2 regions of the Caulobacter sp. 05T431 genome follow, and region 2 is predicted to be linked to the other one. Evidence: riboswitches for the same ligand, from Rfam matches in the RefSeq annotation. Region 2 holds a riboswitch; the other holds the start of a gene.
What was found. A riboswitch is a leader RNA that binds a small molecule or an ion and turns the genes downstream of it on or off. The one in region 2 is predicted to bind ZMP and ZTP.
Positions count from the first base shown of each region.

Region 1: linked by a shared signal. The riboswitch ahead of purH (bifunctional phosphoribosylaminoimidazolecarboxamide formyltransferase/IMP cyclohydrolase) and the one ahead of AC1U89_RS23230 (LysE family translocator) in region 2 are both predicted to bind ZMP and ZTP.

Region 1 is NZ_JBFTKU010000029.1:22,619-28,314, forward strand. Features, by position in the region: gene AC1U89_RS22005 (phosphomannomutase/phosphoglucomutase) at 1-1,144, opposite strand, end outside; gene purH (bifunctional phosphoribosylaminoimidazolecarboxamide formyltransferase/IMP cyclohydrolase) at 1,283-2,872, opposite strand; ZMP/ZTP riboswitch at 2,903-2,983, opposite strand; gene AC1U89_RS22015 (PAS domain S-box protein) at 3,053-4,780, opposite strand; gene AC1U89_RS22020 (hypothetical protein) at 4,916-5,266, opposite strand; gene AC1U89_RS22025 (heparinase II/III family protein) at 5,320-5,696, opposite strand, start outside.
Region 2 is NZ_JBFTKU010000034.1:17,002-21,200, reverse strand. Features, by position in the region: gene AC1U89_RS23245 (hypothetical protein) at 1-907, shown strand, start outside; gene AC1U89_RS23240 (hypothetical protein) at 1,009-1,320, shown strand; gene AC1U89_RS23235 (ribonuclease T2) at 1,342-2,091, opposite strand; gene AC1U89_RS23230 (LysE family translocator) at 2,290-2,922, opposite strand; ZMP/ZTP riboswitch at 2,942-3,021, opposite strand; gene AC1U89_RS23225 (TonB-dependent receptor) at 3,237-4,199, shown strand, end outside.

The DNA.
Region 1 (5,696 bases), on a different contig from region 2:
ACAGCTTCACGCCCGGATTGCGGTCCAGCATGGCCAGGATGGCGGCTGCGGCGGTCAGGCCGCAGTCGTAGCCGTAGCCCAGCTCGCCGTTCATGAAGAAGTGGCCGCTCTTCTCGAAGCCGGCCAGGGCCCCCAGCTCGGCGCTCTTGCGTTTGATGTAGCTGTGGCCGGTCTTCCAGTAGATCACCTTGCAGCCGTGGGCGGCCAGGATCGGGTCGGTGGCGTAGAGGCCGGTTGACTTGACGTCGACCACGAAGGTCGCGCCCGGATTCAGCGGGGCTAGGTCGCGGGCCAGCATCAGGCCGATCTTGTCGGCGAAGATCTCCTCGCCCTCGTCGTCGACCACGCCGCAGCGGTCGCCGTCGCCGTCGAAACCGAACGCCAGGTCGGCCCCGTGCTCGCGGACGGCGTGGGCCATCGCGTGCAGCATTTCGGCGTCTTCCGGGTTCGGATTGTATTTCGGGAAGGTGTAGTCCAGCTCGACGTCCATGCCGATCACGTCGGAGACGCCCATGCGCTGCAGGCCGTCGACCGCGAAGGCGCCGGCCGTGCCGTTGCCGCAGGCGGCGATCACCTTCAGGGGACGGGTGATCTGGGCGCGCTTGGCCACGTCGGCGATGTAGCGCTCGGCCTCGCCCTCGACGCGGATCAGCTTGCCGCCGTCGCGCTCGACGAACTCGCCGCCCAGCACGATCGCCTTCAGCCGGCCCATCTCGTCGGGGCCGAAGGTCAGGGGCTTCTGGGCGCCCATCTTCACGCCGGTCCAGCCGTTCTCGTTGTGGCTGGCGGTGACCATGGCCACGCAGGGGATGTCCAGGTCGAACTGGGCGAAATAGGCGGTGGGCGACAGGGCCAGGCCGATGTCGTGCACCTCGCAGCCGGCGGCGAGCAGGCCCAGGGTCAGGGCCTGCTTGATCGACAGCGAATAGCCGCGGAAGTCGTGGCCGACCACGATCTTCGACTGGCCCAGCTCGTGGATGTAGGTCCCCAGGCCCAGGCCCAGGGCCTGGACGCCCAGCAGGTTGATCTCCGGTCCGAACAGCCAGCGCGCGTCGTATTCCCGAAATCCCGTGGCCTTGACCAAGGGCTCATTCTCATAAGCGGCGGTATTGGGAACGAGATCGGCGCGGGGCTTGGAGAACATCGGGGCTCGCTTCAAGGACTTGCGCCCGAAGCTCTAGCCACAAGATCGTCCGCCGACTAGCGCATTCGTATGACGCCGTTCAGCATGACGGTGGATCGACACGACCCGCGCCTGGCGCGCGGGTCGCGCCGTCCGGGATTAGTGGCGGAACACCCGCACGCCGGTGAAGGCCATGGTCAGGCCCAGCTTGTCGGCGGCCTCGATCACCTCCGGGTCGCGCATCGAGCCGCCCGGCTGGATGATCGCCGTCGCCCCGGCCTCGGCGGCCTGGATCAGGCCGTCGGCGAACGGGAAGAAGGCTTCCGAGGCGCAGGCGCAGCCCTTCAGGTCCAGGCCGAAATCGGCGGCGCGCAGGGCGGCGATCCGGGCCGAGTCCTTGCGGTTCATCTGGCCGGCCCCGACGCCCAGGGTCTGGCCGGCGCGGGCGTAGACGATGGCGTTGGACTTGACGTGCTTGCCGACGGTGAAGGCGAACAGCATGTCGCGCACCTCTTCGTCCGTAGGCTGACGCTTCGTGACGATCTTCAGGTCCGAGGCGGTGATGCGCGCGTCATCACGGGATTGCACCAGGAAGCCGCCGGCCACCGACTTGAAGGTGTCGCCGGTCGACAGGGCGTCGGGCAGGCCGCCGGTCACCAGCAGGCGCAGGTTCTTCTTGGCGGCGAAGACGGCGACGGCGTCGTCGTCGGCCTCGGGGGCGATCACCACCTCGGTGAAGATCTCGACCATGGCCTCGGCGGCCTCGCGGGTCAGGCGGCTGTTGACGGCGACGATGCCGCCGAACGCGCTGGTGGGGTCGCAGGCCAGGGCCCGCTCATAGGCTTCGCGCTGGCTCGCGCCGACGGCCACGCCGCAGGGATTGGCGTGCTTGATGATCGCCACGGCCGGGCCCTGGGCCGGGTCGAACTCGGCGATCAGCTCGAAGGCCGCGTCGGTGTCGTTGATGTTGTTGTAGCTGAGTTCCTTGCCCTGCAGTTGCTTGGCCGTGGCCACGCCCGGACGCGGATTGGGGAAGGTGTAGAAGGCCGCCTTCTGGTGGGGATTTTCGCCATAGCGCATGGTCTGGCGCAGCTCGCCGGCGATGCTCTTGCGGGCCGGGAAGTCCTGGCCCAGCTGTTGGGCGAACCAGCCGGAGATCGCCGCGTCATAGGCCGCCGTGCGGGCGTAGGCGCGGGCCGCCAGGATCTGGCGCAGGGCCAGGGTCGTGCCGCCGGCCTTCAAGGCCTCCAGCACCTCGGCCAGGTCGGCCGGATCGGTGCAGACCGCGACATAGCCGTGGTTCTTGGCCGCCGAGCGGATCATGGCCGGGCCGCCGATGTCGATGTTCTCGACGCACTCCTCGTAGGCGCCGCCCTTCGCGACCGTGGCCTCGAACGGATAGAGGTTCACGTACAGGATATCGATGCCGCCGATGCCGTGGTCGGCCATGGCTTTCGCATGGTCGGGAGCGTCCCGAACGCCGAGGAGCCCGCCGTGCACGATCGGGTGCAGGGTCTTGACCCGGCCGTCCATCATCTCGGGGAAGCCCGTCAGGTCCGAGACGTCCTTGACCGGCAGGCCGGCCGCGGCGATGGCCGCCTTGGTGCCGCCGGTCGAGACCAGCTCGACGCCCGCCTCGTGCAGGACCTTGGCGGCCTCGACCAGGCCGATCTTGTCGGAGACCGACAGCAGGGCGCGCTTGGGAGCGACGAGGTCGGGGGCGGACGGATAGTCGGGGGCGGCGGGCACGGCGGACTCCTGTGAGGTCTTTTCAGAACAGTGTGGAGCCCAGGCGCGCGGCATATGAGGTCCGCGCTCCCCGATGGTTGCCCATCACTAGCGCCAGTCACGCAGACGGCGCGGAAAATAAGGAGGCGGGCGGGGGAGTCAATTGCGGTCAGGCCCTCCTCCACAGAGGGAGGACCTTCGTCAGCCCAGCCGCACCGGCAGCACCGCCCGCACGCCCTCGACGGCGAAGGTCAGTTCCGGTCGGCCGCCCAGGTCGCCGGCCAGGCCGCGTTCCAGCAGGCGGGTGCCGAAGCCCCGGCGTTCGGGCGCGCGCACCGGCGGCCCGCCGCGCTCGGTCCAGCTCAGGACCGCCCGGTCCTCGGCCGTCTGGTTCCAGGCGACGTCCACCCGGCCGCCCGTCGCCGACAGGGCGCCGTACTTGGCCGCGTTGGTGGCCAGCTCGTGCACGGCCAGGGCCAGGGACAGGGCGGTGCTGGCGCCCACCCGCAGGGCGGGGCCGCGGATCGCCACCTGCTCGGGGTCCAGGTCGTCGACGAACGGGGCCAGGCCCTGGCGGACGATGTCGTCCAGCGCCGCGCCCTCCCAGCTCTCGCGGGTCAGCACGTCGTGGACGGCCGACATCGCCAGCAGCCGCCCGATCAGCCGCTCCCGCACGGCCTCGACGGCTTCTTCCGGCCGCAGGGTCTGGCGGACGATCGACTGGACCGAGGCCAGGGTGTTCTTCACGCGGTGGTTCAGCTCGTTGATCAGCAGGCGCTGGCGGGCCTGGGCCGTCTTGGTCTCGGTCATGTCCATCGCCATGCCGATATAGCCCTGGAACTGGCCCTGGTCGTCGATCTGCGGCCGGGCGTTGGCGACCATCCAGCGATAGTTTCCGTCGCCCCCCAGGAACCGCGCCTCGAAGCCGTAAGCCATCGGCCCCCCCTCGGCGGTGCGCGCGGCCGCCCGTCGGGCGCCGACTCCGGGGATGTCGTCGGGATGGATCAGGCTGATCCAGGCGTCGCCCAGCAGGTCGGCCGGCGCCACTCCGGTGTACTCGCTGAAGGCTTCGTTGGCGAAGGTGATGCCGCCCTCGACGGAGGTCATCCAGACCGGCGCGGGCGCCGAATCCGCCATGGCCCGGAACCGGGCCTCGCCCTCGCGCAGGCGTTCCTCGGCCCGCTTGCGCTCGGTGATGTCGGTGTGCACGCCGATCCACTCGCGGATCGACCCGTCGGTCTCCAGGGCGGCGACGGCGCGGATGGCGAAGTCGCGCCAGACGCCGTCGTGGCGGCGCACCCGATGCTCGAACGTGAAGGGACCGCCCCGGGCGACGGCCTCGTTCCAGGCCTGGATCGTCGGCTCGGCGTCGTCGGGATGGACGGCGTCGGCCCAGCCGAAGCCCTGGTAGTCGTCCTGGGCCTGGCCGGTCAGGCTGGCCCAGCCGGGCTGGTCGCCGACCATCCGGCCCGAGGCGTCGTTGGTCCACAGGATCCCGTCGACGGCGCCGATGGCCGCCCGGAACCGCGCTTCGCTGGCGGCCAGCCGGTCGTGGACCTCGACCCGGTCGGTGACGTCGCGGATGAAGCCGAGGAACACCAGCGCGTCGGGCTCGCCGAACGCGGCCAGCGAGACCTCGACGGGAATCTCGCTCGCGTCCTTGCGCACGGCCATCAGCTGCGACGACTGGCGCGCCGGCGGCGGCTCGGTGGAGGTCAGACGCCGGGTCAGGATCTGGCGGTAGTGGGCCTGATGGCGCAGCGGGGCCAGCACCTCGATCAGGCCGCGACCCAGGACTTCGTCGCGCGACCAGCCGAAGGCGGCCTCGGCGCGGGCGCTCCAGTCCAGGATCACGCCCTTGGCGTCCATGACGACGACGGGGTCGATCGCTGTGTTCAGGATGGGCCGCAAGGCGGCGAGGCTCGACATCTGCCCCTCCCTCAGCCGACGCGGTCGAAAACAGCTACAGGACAGGGTGGGGGCTGTGAATTCCGCGCTCCGATGGGCGCATGGGACGTAATGTCGCAGGGCGACCGCTCCCGCATCGAAGGCGGGATGGCGGTGTCAGGCGAAGGTGTCGGCCAGGCTGGCCTGGGGCGGCGCCTTGGGCCGGATGCAGCCCAGCCAGATGGCGAAGGCCAGATAATAGGCGATGGCGACCAGCATGCAGGCCAGGAAGACCAGGGTGTCCGTCGTCGACGGCGCCGGAACCGCGGCTCCGTTGCCCGTGTAGGTGGCGAAGGCGTCCGGCGCGACGAAGACCGGGGTCAAGACGAGGGCGAAGATCGGAACCACATGCAGCACGTGCCAGGCGGATCGGCCGGCGTTCCGCAGGCGGGCCAGGTAGAGGACGAACCACGGAACGAACAGGATGTGGGTGATCGTTTCCGGACCAAGCGCCTGCGCGGCGGTCATGATCGCGGTCGCGATCCAATACCCCTTCCGATCGATACTCAGCCTGGCCAGTCTCAATGGTCGGTCGCCCGGACGAGTTTCCAGCGGATCTTGGCGCCCTTTTCGGGCCGCACCTGGCTCTTGAGCACGATGGCGCCGGCGGGGCGGGCGTGGCCGTGGTCGAAATGGGCCGAGGGGGTGATGGCCACGTCGACCGCGTCGTTGCGCAGCCACCAGCCCACATTGGACGGCCCCTTGATCAGCACGCTCTTGCCGTCGCGGGCCAGCGAGGCGCGGGCGTCCGGATGCAGGTGGAAGGTGACCGAGAACGGCAGGTAGCGGCGCGGGCCGTCGGGATTGGCCGAGCCGATCGGGATCAGGCTGTCCTCGCCGCGCAGCTCGTCGGCCTTCAGGTCCAGATACAGTCGTCGGGCGTGGGTCAGGCCCAGGC
Region 2 (4,199 bases):
CGCCGGTCCGCCGGTTGTCGACGACGGCTATGAGATGTTCTGGGACGGCCAGCGCATTGGCGGGGTCGGCGTACTGTCGGGTTCGCCCAAGGTCGGCGCCACGCGACCGTTTCTGGTGAAGCTGCCGCCCTCGGGCGGGAAGACGACGGCGCTGCTGGCGATCCGAACCTTCATGCAGCCCCACACGGACCGCGACGGGCTGAGCGGCGGCTTGCGCACCGTTCCGGCGCTCGCATCGCCTGACCAGGGCCAGAAGCTGCATCAGGCTCAGTGGCGGCGAACGATCGCCGGCTACGTCGTCGATGCGGTCGAGCCGGTGTTGATGCTGCTGCTTGTCGTCATGGCCGCGGTTGCCGCCCGTGCTCCCGACCGCCGGGAATTCGCGCTCTGGATCGGCTTTGCTCTCATCGCCTCGGCCGGGTTGCGACTTGGCAATGCGGTCACGGCCTGGTCCGACATGGTCAGCTTGCCTGGGCTTCTGTGGCAAAACGGCGTGATCCTGGCGCCCGCCGCCAAGCTCGGCTGGACACTGGGTTGGAACGCTTGGGTCGACGGCAAGGACCGTCGCTTCGTCTCATGCCTCGCGGTGGCGGCCTGGGTGGCTTTGGTCGCGAGCGCCGTTGCGGAAAGCGCGTTGTTGGCTGCGACAGGGCGGGCGCTCATCGCCTTGTCGCTTGCGCTTGTTGGCGTCCGCATCGCCCGCTTCGGGCGGCACAAGATCGCGGCCTTGAGCGCCATGGCGCTGACGGCGGTTGGTCTGTTCGCGTCCGATCTCTCGGCGATGGGCGTCCCCAGCATCTGGTTTCCCTTCAACATCGGGGTCTCGCGTTCGCAGTACGCCTATGCCTTGGCGCTGCCGCTGCTGGCCTATGTGCTCGCGGCGGCGGGCAGGCGCCAGGCGCGGTGACGTCCAGGCTTCGCCTTGCGCCGGGGATGACGGAGGCGGAGAAATTTTGCGTTTCCGATCAAAGGCGTTAGCTTAGCCATAGGCGTTGGGGGACGCTTGGGATGGCTGACGACCACAGACGAGTTCACTGCGAGCGCCACGGCCTGCGCAAACCCAGCTTCGTCTGCAAGCACCTGGTCGCCGGCGTCGGGCTGGGCTTCGTCGAGCCTCGCGGGCCGCAGGACGCGGACGCCTCGGACGAGCAGGCCGCCTGGTGCGACCGATGCGAGGAGGCCCGCCTGGCCGGCGGCGGCTGGACGCCGAGGTCCGAGGCCGAGGCGGGCATCACCCTGGTCTGCGACGCGTGCTTCGAGGCCTCCCGGGCCCGCAACAGCCGCTGGACGGCCGCGTCCCGCCGGTGGGGCCATTCCTGACCCTCGCGGAGGGCGCTCCGCCTAGCCCTTCTTCTTCGGCTTGGTGGCGATCATCGGCGCCATAGGCGTCACGGTCACCACCGCGTCGTCGGCCGCGCCGTTACCGCCCCGGCAGGCGGCCAGCTTGAAGTCCAGGTCCATGCAGACCCAGACCTCGGTCAGGCGGCCTTCCTTGACGCGCACGTTCAGGCCCTCGGCGGTCATGCCGCGATTGCCCTTCAGGAACGCCTTGCGGATCTCGCCGGCGGTCATCGTGCCCTCGGGGCCCGGCTTGAGGTCCGGGACCTTCAGGCCCTGGCGCACCTCGCGGGCCTTCTTGAAGTAGGCCTCGGGCGTGTCCCACTGGCAGGTGCCGTGGGCCTGCCACTCATGCTGCAGCAGCCAGGGTGAGGGGGTCATGCAGAGGTTGGAGAGCACGGTCGCCGCGCTCATCGGCGGGCTGGGCTTGCAGTAGCGCGGGTGGACCTTGTCCGGGCCGTTGGGCCACAGGCCGTGCACGGTGAAGCCGAAGCTGTTGGTCTGGCACTGGATGATCTTGTTCGACTCCGGGATGCCCGCGCGGCAGGCCTCGGGCGACCAGAACAGGGCCAGCAGATAGGCGGCGGTCGGGACGTCGGTGTGGATCTCGCTGGCCGGCGGGGTCTCGGCCGGGGCCGGGATCACGCTGGGCGGGACCGTGCAGGCCTTCAGGCTGGAGGCGTGGGCGGCGCCGGCCAGGGCCAGGGCGGCGAAGAGGGCGGTGAGGACCTGAAGGGGCTTGGACGACAGCATGGGGGACTCCGGCGCTAGCTGACGCTTCTCTAGCACGGCTTGGCCAACCTAAAACTCCGCTCATCCCGGCGAATGCCGGGACCCAGATCCCCTAGCTGCGAGGGGTGATTGGAGGGGCTCGGCGCTCGTGGCGCCAGCCTCAAAGCCATTCCATCTGGGTCCCGGCATTCGCCGGGATGAGCGGAAGAAAGCTATGGCCTACCGCCGAGCCTCGGTCGCCATGCGCACGGCCAGGCCGCCCAGGACCGTGGCCATCAGCCAGCGCTGGATCAGGGCGAAGCTGGGGCGCGTGGCCAGGAAGGTGGCGATCGTGCCGGCGGCCAGGCAGATGCAGCCGTTGACGGTCAGGCTGATCACGATCTGGCTGCCGCCCAGGGCCAGGGACTGGCCGAAGATCGCGCCCCGATGCGGGTCGATGAACTGCGGCAGCAGCGACAGATAGAGCATCGCCGCCTTGGGGTTCAGCAGGTTGGTCAGGAAGCCCATGCTGATCAGCTTGGCGGGGCTGTCCTTGGGCAGCTCGCGGACCTGGAACGGAGAGGCCCCGCCCGGCTTGATGGCCTGCCAGGCCAGCCACAGCAGGTAGAGCGCCCCGCCGAACCGCAGGATGTCGTAGGCGATGGGCGCGGCCATCAGCAGGGCGGTGATCCCCAGGGCCGCGCAGACCAGATAGACGATGAAGCCCGCGGCGGTGCCGATCAGCGACACGATCCCGGCCCAGCGGCCCTGGCAGATCGAGCGGCTGACCAGGTAGATCATGTTCGGCCCGGGGGTCAGGGCCATGCCTAAGCACACGAGACAGAAGGCGATCCAGGTCTTGGCTTCGGGCATGGGCGGACTCCGCGTCAGAGGTGGGCGCCCAGGCGAACGGCTCATGACGTCCACGCTCCCTCAGGGTGCTCCCTGTGATCGCCAGTCACGCGGACGCGGGCTGTGTACACCGGTTCGCGGCCAAGGTTGAGGCCAGCTTTGCTGAAGGCGGCCAAGATATGCCCTGGCAAGAACGGGGCATGTGCGAGCGCATATCCCTGTCTCGTGTATTTCTGCGAATGATTATCATTGCACACCGGCAACGCTCCAGATAAGAACGCGTCGCAATTACGACAAAGGGCCGCGCTTTCGGACGGCCTTGCTGGGGTTTTTCGATGACCAAGAGTTCCAAKCCCGCCGTCGCCGGCGTCCGCAGCCAAGCCCGCGCCGCGCTGGGCGTCGCCGCCGTCGCCGGTCTGGCTGGCCTGTCCCTGGCCCCCGCCGCCTTCGCCGCGCCCGACACCGAAGCCGACGCGGCGGTCGCCACGGCCCCGGCCGACACCAGCACCGAGGTCTCGGGCGTCAAGGTGGACGGCAAGCGCTCCGCCGAGGTCCAGTCGCCCAAGCTGACCGCGCCGCTGGTCGACACGCCCAAGGCCATCACGGTCATCCCGCGCAAGATCATCGAACAGACCGCCGCAACCTCGCTGACCGACATCCTGCGCAATTCGCCGGGCATCACCTTCGGGGCGGGCGAGGGCGGCCAGCCCCTGGCCGACCGTCCGTTCATCCGCGGCCAGGCCTCGGGCAACAACGTCTTCGTCGACGGCGTGCGCGACAGCGGCGGCCAGACCCGCGAAGTGTTCAACCTCGAGCAGGTCGAGGTCGTGAAGGGCCCCGACAGCGCCTACAGCGGCCGCGGCTCGGGCGGCGGCAGCATCAACCTGACCTCCAAGAGCCCCAAGGCCGACGACTTCGCCACCGCCTCGCTGGGCGTCGGCACCGACGAATATGTCCGCGCCACGGTCGACCTGAACCACAAGATCAACGACAACGTCGCGGTGCGCCTGAACCTGCTGGGCACCCAGGGCAACACCCCCGGCCGCAAGGCGGTGGACTTCGACCGCTGGGGCATCGCGCCGTCGCTGGCCATCGGCTTGAACGGCCCGACCCAGCTGGTGCTCAGCTACTACCACCTCGACGGCAACAACATGCCCGACTACGGCATCCCGCTGTCGACCAAGACCACCCAGCCGCGCACCGAGGACGGCATCCTGGCGGTCGATCCGCGCAGCTTCTACGGCGTGCGCTCGCGCGACTACCAGAAGACCAAGGCCGACATCGGCACGGTCGCCTTC